Regions from separate parts of the Cupriavidus sp. 05L411 genome, predicted to be linked through region 2. Evidence: predicted binding sites of a transcription regulator. Region 2 holds the regulator's gene; the other holds the start of a gene.

Region 1 (8,846 bases), on a different contig from region 2:
GTACTTCTGCTCGATCGAAGCCAGCAGCTCATCGACCAGGTGCGGCCACTCGCGCGTGACCGGGAATTTCGGGTCGTGGCCATAACGGTCCACGGCGCGGATCTCGAAATCGTCTTCCAGCGTTCCGAACAGCTTGCGGTAGGTGCTGACCGGAAAGCCATTGGCGTGCGAAAAATGCAGAATGTCGCGCATCGGGGTATTCGCAGTGCGCCCTTAGTCCTGCGTGCCGGCACGTTCGCGCGTGGCGCGCACAGGCTGGCCCCAGCGGTCGCCCGCGCCCTGGCGCGCCAGCGGAAACTCGGCCGGCGCATTGGCATCCCACTCCGGATCGTTGATCTCGCCGAAGACCTGGCGCAAGCGTTGCCCCCAGGTATCGCGGATCATGCGGAAGTAGGCGTTCTTCTCGTCGATATTGACAAAGCGGGTCACGCGCAGCGAATCGCCTTCGTAGACCAGCAGGTCCAGCGGCAAGCCTACCGAGATATTCGACTTCAACGTGGAGTCCATCGAGATCAGCGCACACTTGGCTGCCTCGCCCAGCGGCAGCGTCGGCTCGACCACACGATCGATGATGGGCTTGCCGTACTTGGCCTCGCCGATCTGAAAATAGCAGTTCTCGGGGGTGGCCTCGACGAAATTCCCGGCAGCGTACACATGGAACAGGCGCACGCGTTCGCCGCGGATCTGGCCGCCGAAGATCAGGCTCACATTGAACTCGATGCCGGCCTCGCGCAGCGCGTGGGCGTCATGCTTATGCACCTGGCGCACCGCGTCGCCAACGATGGCGGCCGCCTCGAACATATCGCGCGCCGTCCACAGCGAGCGCTTCTCGTCGCGGCCCTCCGCCAGTATCTGGCGCACCGCCTGGCTGATCGCCAGGTTGCCCGCGGTCAGCAAGACCATCACGCGGTCGCCCGGCTCCTCGAACACGGTCATCTTGCGAGCGGTAGAGATCGCATCGACACCGGCATTGGTGCGCGAATCGGAAAGGAACACCAGCCCGGCATCCAGCCGCATGGCTACACAGTACGTCATGATCTTGTCTTGTAATGGTGCACATTCACGCCTGGCGCATCGCCAAGCCTGTCGCCCGGGCCAAGGCCGCATTCTAGCGCCGCGCCGGTGCGCCCGGAAACCTGCGGCGCGCCCGTTTCTGGTGCGCGGCGCACCACTTCATTCACTGCAATGGCGCAATGGCGATCTCGACCGCCAGCCGCTCGCCGCTGCCACCTTCGCGAATCCCGCGCACCGGTGCGGCCATGCGATAGTCGCGCCCTACCGCCAGCCGGATATGGCGCGCGTCGCTCAGGCAGCCGTGGGTCACGTCGATGCTGCACCACAACGCCTTGCCGGCATCCACGCAGACATCGGCCCAGGCATGGCTGGCCAGTTCCGACGCTGCCGGATCATAGAAATAGCCGCTGACGTAGCGCGCCGGCACGCCCAGGGCCCGGCAACATGCCACCATCACTTGCGCCTGGTCCTGGCAAACCCCGCTGCCCAGTGCGAACGCGTCGCTGGCCGAGGTGTCCACATTGGTGCTATCTGACTGGTAGCGCACCCGCCCGGCGATGCCATTGGCAAGCGCCAGCAGCGCGGGCACCGTCGCCCCCGCCGCCAGGTAGGGCGCGGCAAAACGCACCATCTCCGGCTTGGCGGAGGTCAGCGGCGTGCCGCCCAGGTAATAAAGCGGCGACACACGCGCCTCGCCAGCCGGCGGCGCATCGCAAAAGAACGGCCCGTCCGCATCCATTGGCGGCGTCACATCGACCACGCCGCTGGCCTCGATCACCAGCGTATCTGCTGGCCCGGCCACAGTGAAGCTGTGCACGATATTGCCGAAGCCGTCACGCGCCTCGGACAGGTTGCCGGGAACGGACAACTGCCATTCCTGCACGTCCTGCAGCGGGCCCGAGCGCGGCGCGAGCCGCAGTTCGTGCACGCTGCGCAGGACCGGCTCGGCGTAGCGGTAGATCGTCTTGTGGTGAATCTTGTATTTCATGATGTGGCGAGGCCGGCACAACCTCCCCACTTCTTATAGGTCAGGCAGCAAGCAGCGGCACGAGGAAATCCCGGCTGATGCCGTTGCCGAGGTCGCCGATGCGCTCCAGGAAACTGGTCAGGTAAGCATGCAGCCCGACGGCGAAGATGTCGTCGATGCGCGCATATTTCAAATCGGCGTGGAGTTTACCAGCCTGGCGCTCGGTCTCCGAAGAAAGGTGGTTGCCCACCAGCGCCAGGATCGACACCACCTCGTCCATGCTGGACACCAGCGAGCGCGGCATGTCGGGGCGCAGCACCAGCAGTTCGGCCACGCGCTCGGGCGTGATCACGGTGCGATACACCTTGCGGTACACCTCGAAGCCCGACACCGAGCGCAAGACAGCCGCCCAGTGATAGAAATCGTTGGCGTCGCGATTGGGATCGCTATCGTCGGCCGTGCTCGCCTGGAACTTCACGTCCAGAATCCGCGCGGTATTGTCGGCGCGTTCCAGGAACGTGCCCAGCCGCATGAAGTGGAAGGCATCGTCCTTGAGCATGGTGCCAAACTGCACGCCTCGGGCCAAGTGGGAGCGGAACTTCACCCACTCGAAGAACTGCGAAGGATCCTCGCGCAGCACGCCGTCGGCAATCATGCGCTGCACGTCGAGCCAGGTGGTGTTGATGGTCTCCCAGACCTCGGTGGTCAGCGAGCCGCGCACCGCGCGGGCGTTCTCGCGGGCCGCGCGCAGGCAGCTCATGATGGACGAGACATTGGTCATGTCGCGCACCATGAAGTCGATCACGTCGTCGCGCGTGAGCAGGCCGTACTTCTCGTCGAACACCGTGGTCAGCTCGGAGATATCGAGCATGGCCCACCAGCCTTGCTCCGCCACTTCCGCGGACTGCGGCAGCAGCGAAGTCTGGTAGTTCACGTCCAGCATGCGCGCGGTGTTCTCCGCGCGTTCGGTATAGCGCGCCATCCAGAACAGATGGTCGGCGGTGCGGCTAAGCATGGTCAGTCCCCTCGTACAGCGCTGTTCGCCCGCGCGCCGCCGGCAAAGCGTCGGCCAGCGCGGGAATCACAAACTATCCTTGCGTGCGCCGCGCGTCAGCGCTCCAGCACCCAGGTGTCCTTGGTGCCCCCGCCCTGCGAGGAGTTGACCACCAGCGAGCCTTCGCGCAGCGCCACGCGGGTCAGCCCGCCCGGCACCATGCGCACATCCTTGCCGGACAGCACGAACGGACGCAGATCGATGTGGCGCGGCGCGATCCCCGACTCGACATACGTCGGGCAGGTGGACAGTGCCAGCGTGGGCTGCGCGATGTACTGCTCGGGACGCGCGCGCACGACCTCGCGGAACGTGTCGATTTCCGCGCGCGTGGCGGCAGGCCCCACCAGCATGCCGTAGCCGCCAGCCCCGTGGGTTTCCTTGACCACCAGTTCGCTCATGTGGTCCAGCACGTACTGCAGGTCGTCCGGGCGGCGGCACATGTACGTCGGCACATTGTTGAGGATCGCTTCCTCACCAAGGTAGAAGCGGATCATGTCGGGCACGTAGGGATAGATCGACTTGTCGTCGGCCACGCCCGTGCCAATGGCGTTGCAGATGGTGACATTGCCCGCGCGGTAGACCGAGAGCAGGCCCGCCGCGCCCAGTGTGGAGTCCGAGCGGAACACCAGCGGGTCGAGGAAGTCATCGTCGACCCGGCGGTAGATCACGTCGATGCGCTGCGGCCCCTGGGTGGTACGCATGTAGAGGTGCTCGTCCTGCACGAACAGGTCGCTGCCCTCGACCAGTTCCACGCCCATTTGCTGCGCCAGGAAGGCATGCTCGAAGTAGGCGGAGTTGTACATGCCGGGCGTGAGCACCACCACCGTGGGATCGGCGATGTTCTGCGGCGAGACGCCACGCAGCATGTCGAGCAGCAGGTCGGGATAGTGCGCCACCGGCGCCACGCGATTACGCGCGAACAGGTCCGGGAACAGCCGCATCATCATCTTGCGGTTCTCCAGCATGTACGACACGCCGGAGGGCACGCGCAAGTTGTCTTCCAGCACGTAGAACTCGCCCTCGCCAGCGCGTACTACGTCGATGCCCGCCACGTGGGCGTAGATATCACGAGGCACGTCGATGCCGAGCATCTCGGGGCGGTACTGCGCGTTGTTGTAGATCTGGTCTGGCGGGATCACACCGGCGCGGATGATGTCCTGCCCGTGATAGATATCATGGATAAAGCGGTTCAGCGCCGACACCCGCTGGCGCAGGCCGCGCTCGAGCGTTGCCCACTCGCTGGCGGGGAAGATGCGGGGAATGACGTCGAACGGGATGGTCCGCTCGGTACCGCTGTTCGACTCGTCTTTTTCGCCGTAAACGGCGAACGTGATGCCCACGCGCCGGAAGATCAGGTCAGCCTCGGCGCGCTTGTTGCCCATGGTGCCTTCGGACTGGCGCGCCAACCAATCCGCGAACTGCTTGTAATGCCCCCGCACGGCACCTGCCGGCAGGGACTCGCCCGCGTGGATTGCTGCTGCCACGCCATCTTGCCAATCGAGCATCTCGTCGAAAAACCGCGCCGCCATGATGGCCGTTCCCCCATGATTTGGGTGCCGCCCAAACTGCCGGCTATCCCGTTTTGATTGGCTTGTTGTTCCCGGCACAGCACCTTGAGATCACCACCCGAGGCCCGGCGGCTTGGCCGCGGACCGTCTCGTCATGCTTCGAAGTGCTGTCCCTATAGGATACCTATGACCACGAAAGCCGCAAGCGGCAGGCATTCGCGCCATCAAACATGGATAAGCAAGATGTCTGCCAGCCTTCGCTTCGGGCCAGCCTTGGCATCGGTTCAGCGGGCGATCGCCGCGCTTTTTTGTGCCTGCACTCCGGCCAGGATGCGCTGCACCAGCGCCTCCGGCGTCTGGCGGATATCGAGCACCAGGGCGTCACTCGGCTCTTCCAGGGTCTCGAACTGGCTCTGCAACAGGGCGGGATTGAAGAAGTGGTCGCTGCGCTCGGCCAGGCGGCCGCCAATGACCGCAGCATCGCCCTTCATGTAGACAAAGGTCACGCCGCCATCGGCGGGCGTCAGGCGGTCGCGGTAGATTTGCCGCAGCGCGGAACAGGTAAAGACGTGGGTGCGCCCCTCGGCGCGGGCCGCATCGATCGCCGCGCGCATCGCGGCCAGCCAGGGCCAGCGGTCGTCGTCGGTCAGCGCGATGCCGTTGTGCATCTTCGCCTTGTTGGCGGCGCTGTGGAATTCGTCGGCATCGTGGAAGCCGCATTGCAAGGTCTTGGCCAGCAACTGGCCGACCGTGGTCTTTCCGCTGCCGGAAACGCCCATCAGGATGTAGATCATGTCTGCTCCAATGATCATGTTCGGATGGTTTTCCCATCCTTGTCGGTAGTCCCCGCGCCGGCCGCCGGTCGGCTCCGCAAGCGCTCAGCCATGAAGCCATGATAGGACCCGCATGGGCCGGCTCGGGGTCGTCTCCGCCAGCCATCGGCTGCCGGGGACACAAATGACACAAATTTAAGGGGCGCTGCCTATTGTGCGACGGCCGCGCCCGTTTGGACAGCGCCGGGCGCGTCGGCCTCGGAGAGGTCCAGCGCGCTGCCGCCCTCCTCCGCGATCCGCGCGTTGCGGCGGAACAGCCCGAACAGGCCCCGGCCGACGCTGAAGTTCGTGAAGGCGTCGTCCGGCAGTACGGCAGAAGCGCGCGTCGCCAGGTCGCCGTCGCCATTAGCGGCGCCGAGCCATTCCAGCGTGCCGGCCACGGCGTCCACGCGGATCCGGTCGCCGTCACGCACGCGCGCCAGCGGGCCGCCGGCAAGTGCCTCAGGCCCCACATGAATGACCGCCGGCACCTTGCCAGAAGCGCCGGACATGCGGCCATCGGTCACCAGCGCAACCTTGTGGCCGGCGTCCTGCAGCGAGCCCAGCACCGGGGTGAGACGGTGCAGTTCTGGCATGCCGTTGGCGTTGGGTCCCTGGAAACGCACGACCGCGATCATGTCGCCCGTGAACTCGCCGGCTTCGAACGCGGCTTGCAATTGCTCTTGCGAGTCGAAGACGCGTGCCGGTGCTTCGATCACCCGATGCTCGTCCGCCACCGCCGACACCTTGATCATGCCGCGACCAAGATTGCCTTGCAGCAGGCGCAAGCCGCCTTCTGCGGAGAACGGCTCAGCCGCGGTGGCCAGCACCGTGGCATCACCGCTGACTGCGGCACCGTCGCGCCACTGCAGCACGCCGTCGATCATCACGGGCTCTTGCGTGTAACGGGCCAGGCCACGTCCGGCCACGGTTTCCACGTCCTCGTGCAGCAACCCGGCGCTGAGCAGCTGGCGAATCACGTAGGCCACGCCGCCCGCGGCGTGGAAGTGATTCACGTCGGCCGAGCCGTTGGGGTAGACCCGTGCCAGCAGCGGCGTGATGCGCGAAAGACGGTCGAAATCATCCCAGTCGATCAGGATGCCCGCCGCGCGCGCCATCGCCACCAGGTGAATGGTGTGGTTGGTCGAGCCACCCGTGGCCAGCAGGCCGACCACGGCATTGATCACCGCGCGCTCGTCCACGATGCGCGCCAGCGGCAGGTAGTCGCCGCCCCGCGCCGTCAGGGCCAGCGCGCGTTGGGCCGCGGCGGCGGTGAGCGCGTCACGCAGGCCGCTGTCCGGATGCACGAAGGCCGCGCCCGGCATATGCAGGCCCATGATTTCCATCAGGAACTGGTTGCTGTTGGCGGTGCCGTAGAAGGTGCACGTGCCAGCGCCGTGATAGGCCTCGCACTCGGCCTCCAGCAAGGCTTCGCGGCCGACCTGGCCGGTTGCGTATAGCTGGCGCACGCGCGCCTTTTCCTTGTTGGACAAGCCCGTCGACATCGGCCCCGCCGGCACGAACACCACCGGCAGGTGGCCAAACTGCAGCGCGCCCATCAGCAGGCCCGGCACGATCTTGTCGCACACGCCCAGCATGACCGCGGCATCGAAGGTGTTGTGCGACAGCGAGACCGCCGTGGCCATCGCAATGGCATCGCGCGAAAACAGCGACAGTTCCATGCCGGCATTGCCCTGCGTGATGCCATCGCACATCGCCGGCACACCGCCCGCCACCTGCGCCACTGCGCCAACGGCACGCGCCGCCTCCCGGATCACGCCGGGATAACGTTCGTACGGCTGGTGGGCCGACAGCATGTCGTTGTACGCGGTAACGATGCCGAGGTTGGCGGCATGCTCGACCCGCAGCTTGAGCTTGTCGTGCGTGGGCAGCGCGGCCAGGCCGTGGGCAAGGTTGGCGCAGGACAGCCCGCGCAAGGGGCCCAGCTCCTGCTGGGCGCGTTCGCAACGCGCGAGATAGGCGGCGCGGCTGCGCTGGCTGCGCGCGATCACGCGCTCGGTGACGGCGTGGACTTCGGCGTGGAGGGCTTTTGACATTGGGGGAGTTCCTGGTCGTGATGCCTGATCGTATCCGGGAGGACTGGGGGACTAGCGGGCGCCGGCTGGCGCCATTGTTTGTAGATTTTCTACATTATATCGAAAGCCAATTTGAAAACACCATGCGCACGCATCACAAAGCGCTTTATTCATGGCATATTCAGCGCACATAGGTGAAATCCCTACCCAGCCGCCACGCTGAAGCCGCGATGATCTCGCCTCGGATTATGTAGAATATCTACATGCCGCTCGATCCGTCGAGCCACGGATTCCGGGGCCAGAGCCAGAACAATTCCCCGGCACAGACAGCCACCCCTGCCCTACCATGCGCGACCGAATTCTTGCCGTCTACGACACGCTTCGCCCTTCCGAACGCCGCCTTGCCGACTATGTCGCCCGCCACGGCGCCAGCGTGATCCGCTTGTCGATGCCCGAGCTGGCCGAGCGCGCGGGCGTGTCCCAGCCCACTATTGCGCGCTTTTGCGCGGCGCTGGGCTACGACGGCTTTCGCGAGTTCAAGCTCCAGTTCGCCCAGAACGTGGGCGGCGGCACGCCCTTCGTGCACCAGGACGTCAAAGCCGAGGACCGCCCCGCCGATATCGCCGGCAAGGTGTTCGACCGCACCATCGCCACCCTGATGACCGTGCGCAACGCACTGTCGGCTGACCAGATCGAACATGGCATCCAGCTGCTCGCCGCGGCCAGGCGCATCGAGTTCTATGGCTGCGGCAACTCGGGCATCGTCGCCCTGGATATCCAGCACAAGTTCTTCCGCCTCGGCATGCCCACCGTTGCCTACTCGGACTCGCACGTCTTCAGCATGTCGGCGGCGCTGCTCGGACCCGGCGATGTGGCCGTGCTGGTCTCCAACAGCGGGCGCACGTGGGACATGCTGGCCGCCGCCACGCTCGCCCGCGCCAGCGGTGCCAGCGTGCTGGCGCTGACCCACAGCGGCTCGCCGCTGGCCGCGCTGGCGGACGTCTGCGTGTTCTCGGACGTCGAGGAAGACAGCGAGGTCTACACGCCGATGACCTCCCGCATCTGCCACCTGGTGCTGGGCGACGTGCTGGCTGCGGGCGTTGCCCTGGAGCGCGCCGACACCGTCTCCGCCGGCCTGCAGCGGGCCAAGGCGCACCTGCGCGAGCGCCGCATCGCGCAGGCCGAGCCCGCGCATCTCAGCGAGGCGCAGGCGGCGCCGCGCGCCAGTAGCGCCGCGCGTGCTGGCGGTAGGCCTGCAGCGCGTAAGACTCGCCGCGCGTCGTAAGCTGGACCGCGCCGGTCTCGTCGCTGCGATAGCGGGCGATCTCGTGCGAACCGTAGCGCTCCCAGATCTCGGGCCGGGGATGCCGGTGGCGATTGCGGTAGCCCACCTGGAACAGCGCGACCTCCGGTGCCACCACGGCCAGGAACGCCCCGCTCGATGAGGTGTTGCTG
Region 2 (8,846 bases):
GCATGCGCGAGGATATGGACGCCTTGTTCGCGCGGCTTGGCGAACTGGTCAGCGAGTCCGACCAGAAGATCACCCAGCTCCACCAGCTCACCGACAGCATGTACCGCCGCTTCAATGCCGAGCATGGCTTTACGCTGCCCGCGCCGATCCAGTTCGTCACCGCGCGCTACGTCAGCGAATTGCAGCAGACGCTGGCGTTGGCCCATACGCACTTCGGCGCCATGAACATGCTCACGCGCTCGCGCCCGCAGCTGGTGCAGAGCGCGTTTTCCACCATCGCCACGCGCGTGCTGGAAACCTTCCGGGATCTGAACCGCGATATCGAGATCTGGCTCAAGTCGGTGATGACGCCGCTGGAGGCGCAGGTGCGCGAGCACCAGAAACAGTTGCGCCGCCGGGTCGATTCGATCGAGCGCATCCACGAGGCCACCGACACGCTCGAGAGCCGCATCGCGCAGCTCGAGGAAGTGCTCAACGGCCTGGACGATCGCAGCGGGCGCATCGAAATTTTCTCCAGGCGGATCCTGCAGCCGGACGCCGACGAGGGGCAGCTCAGGGCGTTCGCGGCCTGAAGCGCGGCCGGCGCAAGTCCGGCGGCGAATGCAGGTGGCGAGTGCGGGTGGCGGCGAGGCGGTATCATGACGCGCCGCCGCTTCCGGCGCTGTTGCTGTGTTGCCTTACCCGTCACGTACCCGATGCCCCGCAAGCCCGCTGCTTCTCCTGCCGTTTCATCCGATCTTTCCCCCGCCGTGGTTCCTGCCGATTTCGCCGCGCGCGTGGTGGGCTGGCAGCGCGTGCACGGGCGCCATGACCTGCCGTGGCAGAACACCCGCGACCCTTACCGTATCTGGCTGTCCGAGATCATGCTGCAGCAGACCCAGGTCAGCGCGGTGATCGAGTATTTTCAGCGTTTCGTCGGCCGGCTGCCAACCGTGGCCGCATTGGCTGAGGCCAGCGCGGATGAGGTGATGGCGCTGTGGGCCGGGCTTGGCTACTACTCGCGCGCGCGCAACCTGCACCGCTGTGCCAAGGCCGTGATGAGCGAGCATGGCGGTGTGTTCCCGACCGACCCCGAGGTGCTGGTGACGCTGCCCGGCATCGGCCGCTCCACCGCTGCTGCCGTGGCCGCGTTCAGCGCCGGCGTGCGCTCGCCGATCCTGGATGGCAACGTCAAACGCGTCTTTGCCAGGTTCTTTGGCATCCATGGCCATCCCGGCGTCAAGGCGGTGGAGAACCGCATGTGGCAACTAGCCGATGCTGTCCTGCCCGCCAAGGGACCGGCGCAAGCCGAGGACATGGTGTCCTACACCCAGGGCGTGATGGACCTTGGCGCCACTGTCTGTTCGCGCGGCAAGCCAGCCTGCCTCGCCGCCGCCGCGTCGTGCCCGCTGGCCAGCGACTGCGTGGCGCGCCGCGACGGGCTGACCGGCGTGCTGCCCACGCCGAAGCCACGTGCAGCCATTCCCGAGCGCAGCACAGTGATGCTGCTGGTCCGCCGCGGCCGCGAGGTCCTGCTCGCACTGCGCCCGGACAGCGGCATCTGGGGCGGGCTGTGGAGCTTGCCCGAAATGCCGGTCGATACCGTGCCCTTCGATGCGGAACTGGCCGAAGACGCCGCGCTGGAACGCGCCCGCGAATTCGGCAATCCCAGCACGGCCAATATGGTTGGCGAGCTCACCCACGTATTCACTCACTTCCGCCTGCTGATCCGCGCCATTCGCGTCGACGTCACCGGCCTCACCGCGCGCGATGCCGCCAACGGCCCCGCGCTACGCTGGCTGTCACTGGACGATCTGGATGCGGTAGGCACGCCCGCGCCGGTGCGCAAGCTGCTGGAGACGCAAGCCCAAGGCGGATTGTTTTAACGTTGCTTAGAGAATGTGGTGCTGGTGCATGTACTTATGCACGATCTCGATCCGCATGCCCGCGTCCGGCAGCGCCATCAGCATCTGCTTGGCCTTGAGCGGCACCGGCAAGAACTCGCACAGCCGATTGGCCACCCAGCTGGGGTCATCCCACAGGAACGGCTCGCAGAAAGGCAGCTCGCCCGGATGCTCGGCATGGAGCGAGGCAACGATACGCCGCAGCACGGCCAGGCATTCGCCCAGCAGTTCGAGCTTGCAGTCGATGATGTCGGGCGGCAGCAATACCGCCTGGCCGACCAGCAAGCCGTCCGGGTTCACGCTGTGGCCCAGCAACCGGAAGCGTTGGCGGCCGCGCGCACTGATCAGCAGCACGCCCAGTTGCTCCATATTGCAGTCGATGATGTCGGCCAGGCAGCCGATCGTCTCGGGCATGGTGGGCTCGTCCGGGCGGGCGACTTCATTGCCGCTGGCGATCAGGCAGACCCCGAAGGGGGTGCGATCGCGCATGCAGGCGCGCACCATGTCCACGTAGCGCGCTTCGAACACGCGCAGTGGCAGCAGCCCATCGGGAAAGAGTACGGTATGCAGCGGAAACAGCGGCAGGCTATCCAGCGTAGGCCCCGCCGACGTGCTGTGCGAGGCGGCGAACGATGCGGATGAGCCGGGCGTGGCGGGTGAGGACATGCTGAACCAGCAAAGGTTTCGGGCGAGGATTGCCGAGCCTGACCACGAAACCTGGCGGTGCGGCGTTTAGCCGCCTGGTGCGAGCTCGCGGTGTCTCACCAGCACATTACCATGGGCGCGAAAATAGTTGGCAAGTCTTTCCGCGATGTACACGGAGCGATGCTGCCCACCAGTGCAACCGATTGCGACGGTCAGGTAACTGCGATTGTCAGCGATGAAACTTGGCAGCCACTTTTCCACATAGGCGCGTATGTCCTCGGCCATGGCCAGCACCATCGGCTGGCTTTGCAGGAAATCGATCACGGGCTCGTCGCGGCCGGTCAGCGGGCGCAGCGCCAGGTCGTAGTAGGGGTTGGGCAGCGAGCGCACGTCGAACACCAGATCGGCGTCGCTGGGCACGCCGTGCTTGAAGCCGAACGACTCGAACAGCAATGTGAGCTTGAGGTCATCGCCGCGCACGAATTCCTTGATCCACGCGCGCAATGTATTGGTGCGCACATTGCTGGTGTCGATGCGGTGCGCAGCCTCCGCCAGCGGGCTCAGGAGCTCGCGCTCCATCTCGATGGCCTCGATCAGCGAGGTGTCGTTGAATGCGGCTTCGGCGGTACTGTCGGCGAGATTCTCGTTCTTGGGATTGGCCGAGAGGCCAGCCATGGCTGCGCGCATCGATAGCGGATGCCGCCGCCTCGTCTCGGAATAGCGCTGCACCAACGCATCGGTATTGGCGGTCAGGAAGACCACCCGGACCTGGTGTTCGGAGGCGAGGTTGCGAAGCGTGCCGGGCAGCTCGTCCAGCGATTCGCGGCTACGGATATCGGTGGCGACGCCCAGATGGGTGTAGCCCTGTGCTGCGAGGTACTGGGCCAACTCCGGGATAAACTGCGCCGGCAGGTTGTCGACGCAGTAGTAGCCCGCGTCTTCCAGTACGTTCAAGGCAACGGATTTGCCGGAGCCGGAGATCCCGGTGATAAGTATGATGCGCATAGCACGACAAGCATAACATCAGGTGATGACGCCGTCATGACGGCGCGGCGCCAGTAAAAATGGCGAACCGAAGGGGTTCGCCATTTTTACACGTCCGCGCCGCAAATGATGCCGGCAGCTTACTTGGACAAGCAGTCGCTCATGAAGGCCTTGCGCTCGTCGCCCTTCTTGCCGGTGGCCTGGGCGTTGCAGGTCTTCATCTTTTCCTGCTGGCTGTTCTTGGCGGGTGCGGCCGCGGGCTTATTGGACAGGCAATCGCTCATGAAGGCCTTGCGCTCATCGCCCTTCTTGCCGGTGGCCTGCGTGTTGCAAGCCTTCATCTTGTCCTGCTGGGTGTTGGCTGCCGCCGGTGCCGCGGGTGCAGCGGCCGGTGCATTCTGGGCGAAGGCGCCGGTGGCAAAAAGCGGGGCTACCAGCACGCACATCGCGATCAATTTTTTCATGCTTGCTCTCCTGGCTGTGGGAAACTTCATGGCTGCTGGCCTGTCGGCTCGGCAACTCGGGGCTGGGCCCAATGCCCATTACTGCACAAAACGGCCTATGACCCCATCGCGTTGACCATCGAAGCGCGGCCGGATGTAAGCAATTGAAAACGGCCCCGTCGTGGTGGTACGACGTGGGCCGGTCAAACCTAGAGTAGCCGGCCCTGGCCCCGCGATGCGACATCGGCCTGCATCGCGGCGCGCTGGCGGTCCATGAAGTCGCGCAGCGTGTCGATGCCGCGCAGGCGCAGGATGGTGTTGCGCACCGCGGCCTCGACCAGCACGGCGAGATTTCGGCCGGCCGCCACCTGGATCTTGACCATGTGGATGGGCAGGCCGAGCACGTCGAGATACTGGGAGTCCAGCGGCAGGCGCTCGAATTCGCCATCGTTGCGGCGTACCAGCTGCACCACCAGCTTGAGCTTCATCTTGCGGCGTACCGCAGTCTCGCCAAAGATGGTCTTGATGTCGAGCAGGCCCAGGCCGCGCACTTCCAGCAGGTTCTGCAGCAGCGGCGGGCAGCGGCCCTCGATGAAGTCCGGCCCGAGGCGTACGAAATCGACGGCATCGTCCGCCACCAGCCCATGTCCGCGCGAGATCAGTTCCAGGCCGAGTTCGCTCTTGCCCAGGCCGGATTCGCCCATCACCAGCACGCCCATGCCGAGGATGTCGAGGAACACGCCGTGCATGGTCACGCGCGGCGCGGAAATGCGCGACAGATAGAGGCGCAGGTGGTCGATCACCGCGGCCGAAGACACCGGCGTGGTGAACAGCGGGGTGGACGAGCGCGTGCAGCGCAGTTCCAGGTCGGGCGGCGGCTCCATGCCGTCGGCGATCACCAGGAACGGCGGCTCCAGCAGGATCAGCTCGCCCATCTGGCGCTTGCGCATCTCGTCATCGAGGCGCTGGTAATACGTGATTTCGGGCTTGCCCAGCACCTGGATCCGGTTCGGGTGGATCAGGTTCAAGTGGCCGACGAGATCGGCCGCGGACGTGGCTTCACGCGCAAACTCGACATCGAAGGCCCGGTCCGCGCCCTCCAGTCCTGCTACCCAGGAGAGTTTGATATCGGCTGCGTTGTCGTCGAAGATCGACTGCGAGGTGACGCCAGTGAGTTCCATTCGGGTGCTTTCAGGGACGGGCTTTCAGTGCCGGATCAAGGGTGCCATTGCGTCAGCAACTGATGCACGTCGTTGGGGGTGGGCAGGGTAGCCAGTCCTTCGCGCATCTCGCGGTCAGACAGCAGCTGGGCGATCTCGGAGAGGATTTCCAGATGCTGCTGGGTGGCCTGTTCGGGCACCAGCAGGAAGATCAGCAGTGCGACCGGCTTGCCGTCGGGCGACTCGAAGGGGATCGGCTCGGCCAGGCGCATGAAGGCGGCCAGTGGCTGTTTCAGTCCCTTGATGCGGCCATGGGGGATCGCAACCCCCGCGCCAAGGCCGGTGGACCCGAGCGACTCGCGGGCGAACAGGTTGTCGGTCACGGTCGCGCGCGCTACGCCATGGTTGTTCTCGAAGAGGAGCCCGGCCTGTTCGAACACGCGCTTCTTGCTGGTGACGCTGACGTCGAGGTTGATGTTGCCGGGTGGCAGCAATTTAGCCAAACGATTCATGTGGAATGCGCAGGGTTTTCTAGTAAGCAGGCCCGGGGCCAGGAGGCGTCCCGCCGGGCGGAAAGAGGATAAGAACCAGGGCCCGAGGTTTCCACCGGGTGTCCCCCCATGCCGGTGTCAGGCGTCTGGCCATTATAGAGCAGGCCCGCTTCCGCTTTGTGCATTGCAATAGCCGATGCGCTCAAGCGGTGCTGCATGCACCGGAATGGCTAGGCCAGTCAACCATGTATTGCACAGCATACACTGCTACATATGCGTTGCGGAATCCCCTGCGTGGCCCGATCGGGCAGGCTGCAACGAAAAAGCCGCGCTCTGGGCGCGGCTTGATTCCGTTTTTCAAGGGACTGACACCGACGGCCCGGTATGTGGGCCGCCAGGCACGGTCATTGCTGCATCTGCGATGCGGCCATCTGATACTTGACCGCTTCACGGTCGTGGCTCTGCACGCGATCCTTGTGGCGAATCACCTGCCGGTCGAGCTTGTCGACCAGTGCGTCGATAGCGGCATACAGGTCTTCATGATGCGCTTCGACAAAGATGTCCTTGCCCTTGAGATGTAGATTGATTTCCGCGTACTGCCGCCGGTCCTTTTCTTTTGTATTGTCGACAGAGAGCAGCACACTTACGCCAATGACTTGATCGAAATGCCTGACGATACGCTCCAGTTTCGTTTCCACGTACTCACGCAGAGGGGGCGTGATGTCCAAGTGGTGTCCACTGATCTTGAAGTTCATAGCGTTTCTCCTTCTGAAAGAGCTGCATCAGGCAGGCGATGCAGCTCGGCTACAAAGTCTTACGGAGATTTACCGCGGGAATCTTGAGCGCTTCGCGGTATTTGGCAACGGTACGCCGTGCCACCACAAAGCCTTGCTCGCCGAGCAATTCGGCAATCCGGCTGTCGGACAAGGGGTTCCTAGCGTCTTCGGCTCCTATCAATTGCTTGATCAACGCACGGATTGCCGTTGATGAGGCCGCGCCGCCGGTTTCTGTGGATACGTGAGAGCCGAAAAAATACTTCAGCTCGAAAGTCCCCATCGGCGTTGCCATGTATTTATTGGTAGTCACCCGAGAGATGGTGGACTCGTGTAAACCCAGTGTATCGGCAATCTCCCGCAAAACCAAGGGGCGCATCGCAATTTCACCGTGGGTGAAGAAGTTCTTTTGACGTTCGACAATGGCTTGTGCGACGCGCAATATCGTATCGAACCTTTGCTGGATATTCTTGATCAACCAGCGTGCTTCCTGCAGTTTTTGCTGCAGCCCGGCCGCGCCAGCGTCGCCTTTTGCACCGCGCAAAATCTGCGCGTACATGTCGTTGATGCGTAGCCGCGGCATCACATCCGGGTTGAGGTGGGCGATCCATCCGCCGCTCAACTTTCGAACAAAAACATCGGGCACCACGAAGTCCGCTTCTGGCCGGCTGTAGGCGTGGCCTGGATAGGGCGCGAGCGAGCGGATCAGTTCATGTGCTGCCTTGAGTTCCGGCTCGTCCACTTGCAGCGCTTTTTTCAGGCGCGTGTAATCGCGCACCGCCAGCAGCTCCAGGTGATTGGTGACGATGCTCAGCGCCAGTTCGCGCTGCGGATGCTTGAGCCTGCGCAATTGCAGCGCCAGGCACTCGGCGGCGTTGCGCGCCCCGACGCCCGGCGGATCGAAGCTCTGCAGCAGCGTGAGCACAGCCTGGATCTCGTCGACCTCGAACTCGAGCTCCTCCGGCAGCTCGCTGCAGATTTCCTCGAGCGTGGTGCTCAGGTAGCCATCATCGTCCAGGGATTCGACCAGGAAGATGGCCAGCCCTTTGTCGCGCAGGGAAATCTTGAGCGGCGCCAGCTGCTCCATGAGGTGTTCACGCAGCGTGGGCTCGGCATCGCGCAGCTGCATCGGGGTTTTTTCGTCGTCTTCGCCTTGCGGGCGGCGTGCGAAGTCGTCCAGGCTCCAGTCGCTGCCGTAATCCTCATTGCTGTCAGAGTAGCTGTCGTCGGCTTCGGGGGCGCCATCGGGGCGGTTCTCGCTGGTGCCCTGGCCATCGGCTGGCGCCGGCGCGGGCGCGCTCTGCAGGTTCACCGAGCCGTCCGAAGATACGCGCAACGGGCTGTCCAGCCAGTCGTTCTCACGCTCGAGCAAGGGGTTCTCGGTCAGCGCCTGTTCCACTTCCTGCTGCAGTTCAAGCGTGGACAGTTGCAGCAGCCGGATCGACTGCTGGAGTTGCGGCGTAAGCGCGAGATGCTGCGAGAGGCGGAGCTGTAGCGACGGTTTCATGCGACCTATTTTATGCCCAACTTCCGTACTGGTGGAACGGAAATTGCTATCGCTGGTGTCGCTATGATCGTTTGAAGGATAAAAGGCGACACTGAAGCCGCCGGGGGGCGATGCGCGGCAGGCGCCGCGCGCCCTTACATACGGAAGTTCTCGCCCAGGTAGACCTTGCGCACCGACTCGTTGGCGATGATGTCTTCAGGCTGCCCGGACGCCAGCACCGCGCCTTCGCTGATGATGTAGGCGTGGTCGCAGATGCCCAGTGTCTCGCGCACGTTGTGGTCGGTGATCAGCACGCCGATATTGCGTGCCTTGAGGAAGCTGACGATGCGCTGGATTTCGCCCACCGCGATCGGGTCGACGCCGGCGAAGGGCTCGTCGAGCAGGATGAAGCGCGGCGCGGAGGCCAGCGCGCGGGCGATTTCCACGCGGCGGCGCTCGCCGCCGGACAGCGATAGCGCCGGGTTGTCGCGCAGGTGGGCAATCTGCAGGTCATCCAGCAGGGTGTCCAGCCGGCGCTCGATCTCGACCTTGCCCAGGGGTTTGCCATCGTTGAGCTGCAGCTCCAGCACTGCGCGGATGTTCTCCTGCACATTGAGCTTGCGGAACACGGAGGCTTCCTGCGGCAGGTAGGACAGGCCCATGCGCGCTCGCTCATGGATGGCCAGGCCGCTGATGTGCTTGTCGTCGAGCACGATATCGCCCTCGTCCAGCGCCACCAGCCCCACGATCATGTAGAACGACGTCGTCTTGCCCGCGCCGTTGGGGCCCAGCAAGCCAACCACCTCGCCGCTCTTCACGTCGAGCGACACGTCCTTGACCACGGTGCGCGAGCCGTAGCGCTTCTTCAGGTGGCGCACGACCAGCGTGCTGCCGTCCTTCAGGGTGGCGGGCTGGGACGGTGCGGTTTGGGTAGCGGTCATGAAGGTGAAGTCAGAATCCGTGGGTCAGGGGTTGACGGGG

Evidence for each region. Region 2 encodes sigma-54, which starts transcription at its own class of promoters, with help from an activator protein. Its sites were predicted from a motif close to TGGCANGNAANCTGCTTT; they were not measured.
Region 1: the regulator sigma-54 is predicted to act here: its motif matches at 4,779-4,796, upstream of AC1DQR_RS10925 (circularly permuted type 2 ATP-grasp protein).

What each region holds. Positions count from the first base shown of each region.
Region 1 covers NZ_JBFTOQ010000007.1:240,212-249,057, reverse strand. Annotated here, with positions in the region: gene AC1DQR_RS10945 (alpha/beta fold hydrolase) at 1-192, opposite strand, end outside; gene AC1DQR_RS10940 (proteasome-type protease) at 214-1,035, opposite strand; gene AC1DQR_RS10935 (transglutaminase family protein) at 1,178-2,002, opposite strand; gene AC1DQR_RS10930 (alpha-E domain-containing protein) at 2,043-2,996, opposite strand; gene AC1DQR_RS10925 (circularly permuted type 2 ATP-grasp protein) at 3,092-4,564, opposite strand; gene AC1DQR_RS10920 (gluconokinase) at 4,828-5,337, opposite strand; gene edd (phosphogluconate dehydratase) at 5,526-7,412, opposite strand; gene AC1DQR_RS10910 (MurR/RpiR family transcriptional regulator) at 7,738-8,676, shown strand; gene AC1DQR_RS10905 (ComEC/Rec2 family competence protein) at 8,588-8,846, opposite strand, start outside.
Region 2 covers NZ_JBFTOQ010000003.1:287,307-296,152, forward strand. Annotated here, with positions in the region: gene AC1DQR_RS05310 (dynamin family protein) at 1-572, shown strand, start outside; gene mutY (A/G-specific adenine glycosylase) at 696-1,865, shown strand; gene AC1DQR_RS05320 (LON peptidase substrate-binding domain-containing protein) at 1,872-2,549, opposite strand; gene rapZ (RNase adapter RapZ) at 2,616-3,533, opposite strand; gene AC1DQR_RS05330 (PsiF family protein) at 3,653-3,976, opposite strand; gene hprK (HPr(Ser) kinase/phosphatase) at 4,165-5,136, opposite strand; gene AC1DQR_RS05340 (PTS sugar transporter subunit IIA) at 5,172-5,627, opposite strand; gene hpf (ribosome hibernation-promoting factor, HPF/YfiA family) at 6,011-6,361, opposite strand; gene AC1DQR_RS05350 (RNA polymerase factor sigma-54) at 6,411-7,886, opposite strand; gene lptB (LPS export ABC transporter ATP-binding protein) at 8,021-8,806, opposite strand; gene lptA (lipopolysaccharide transport periplasmic protein LptA) at 8,831-8,846, opposite strand, start outside.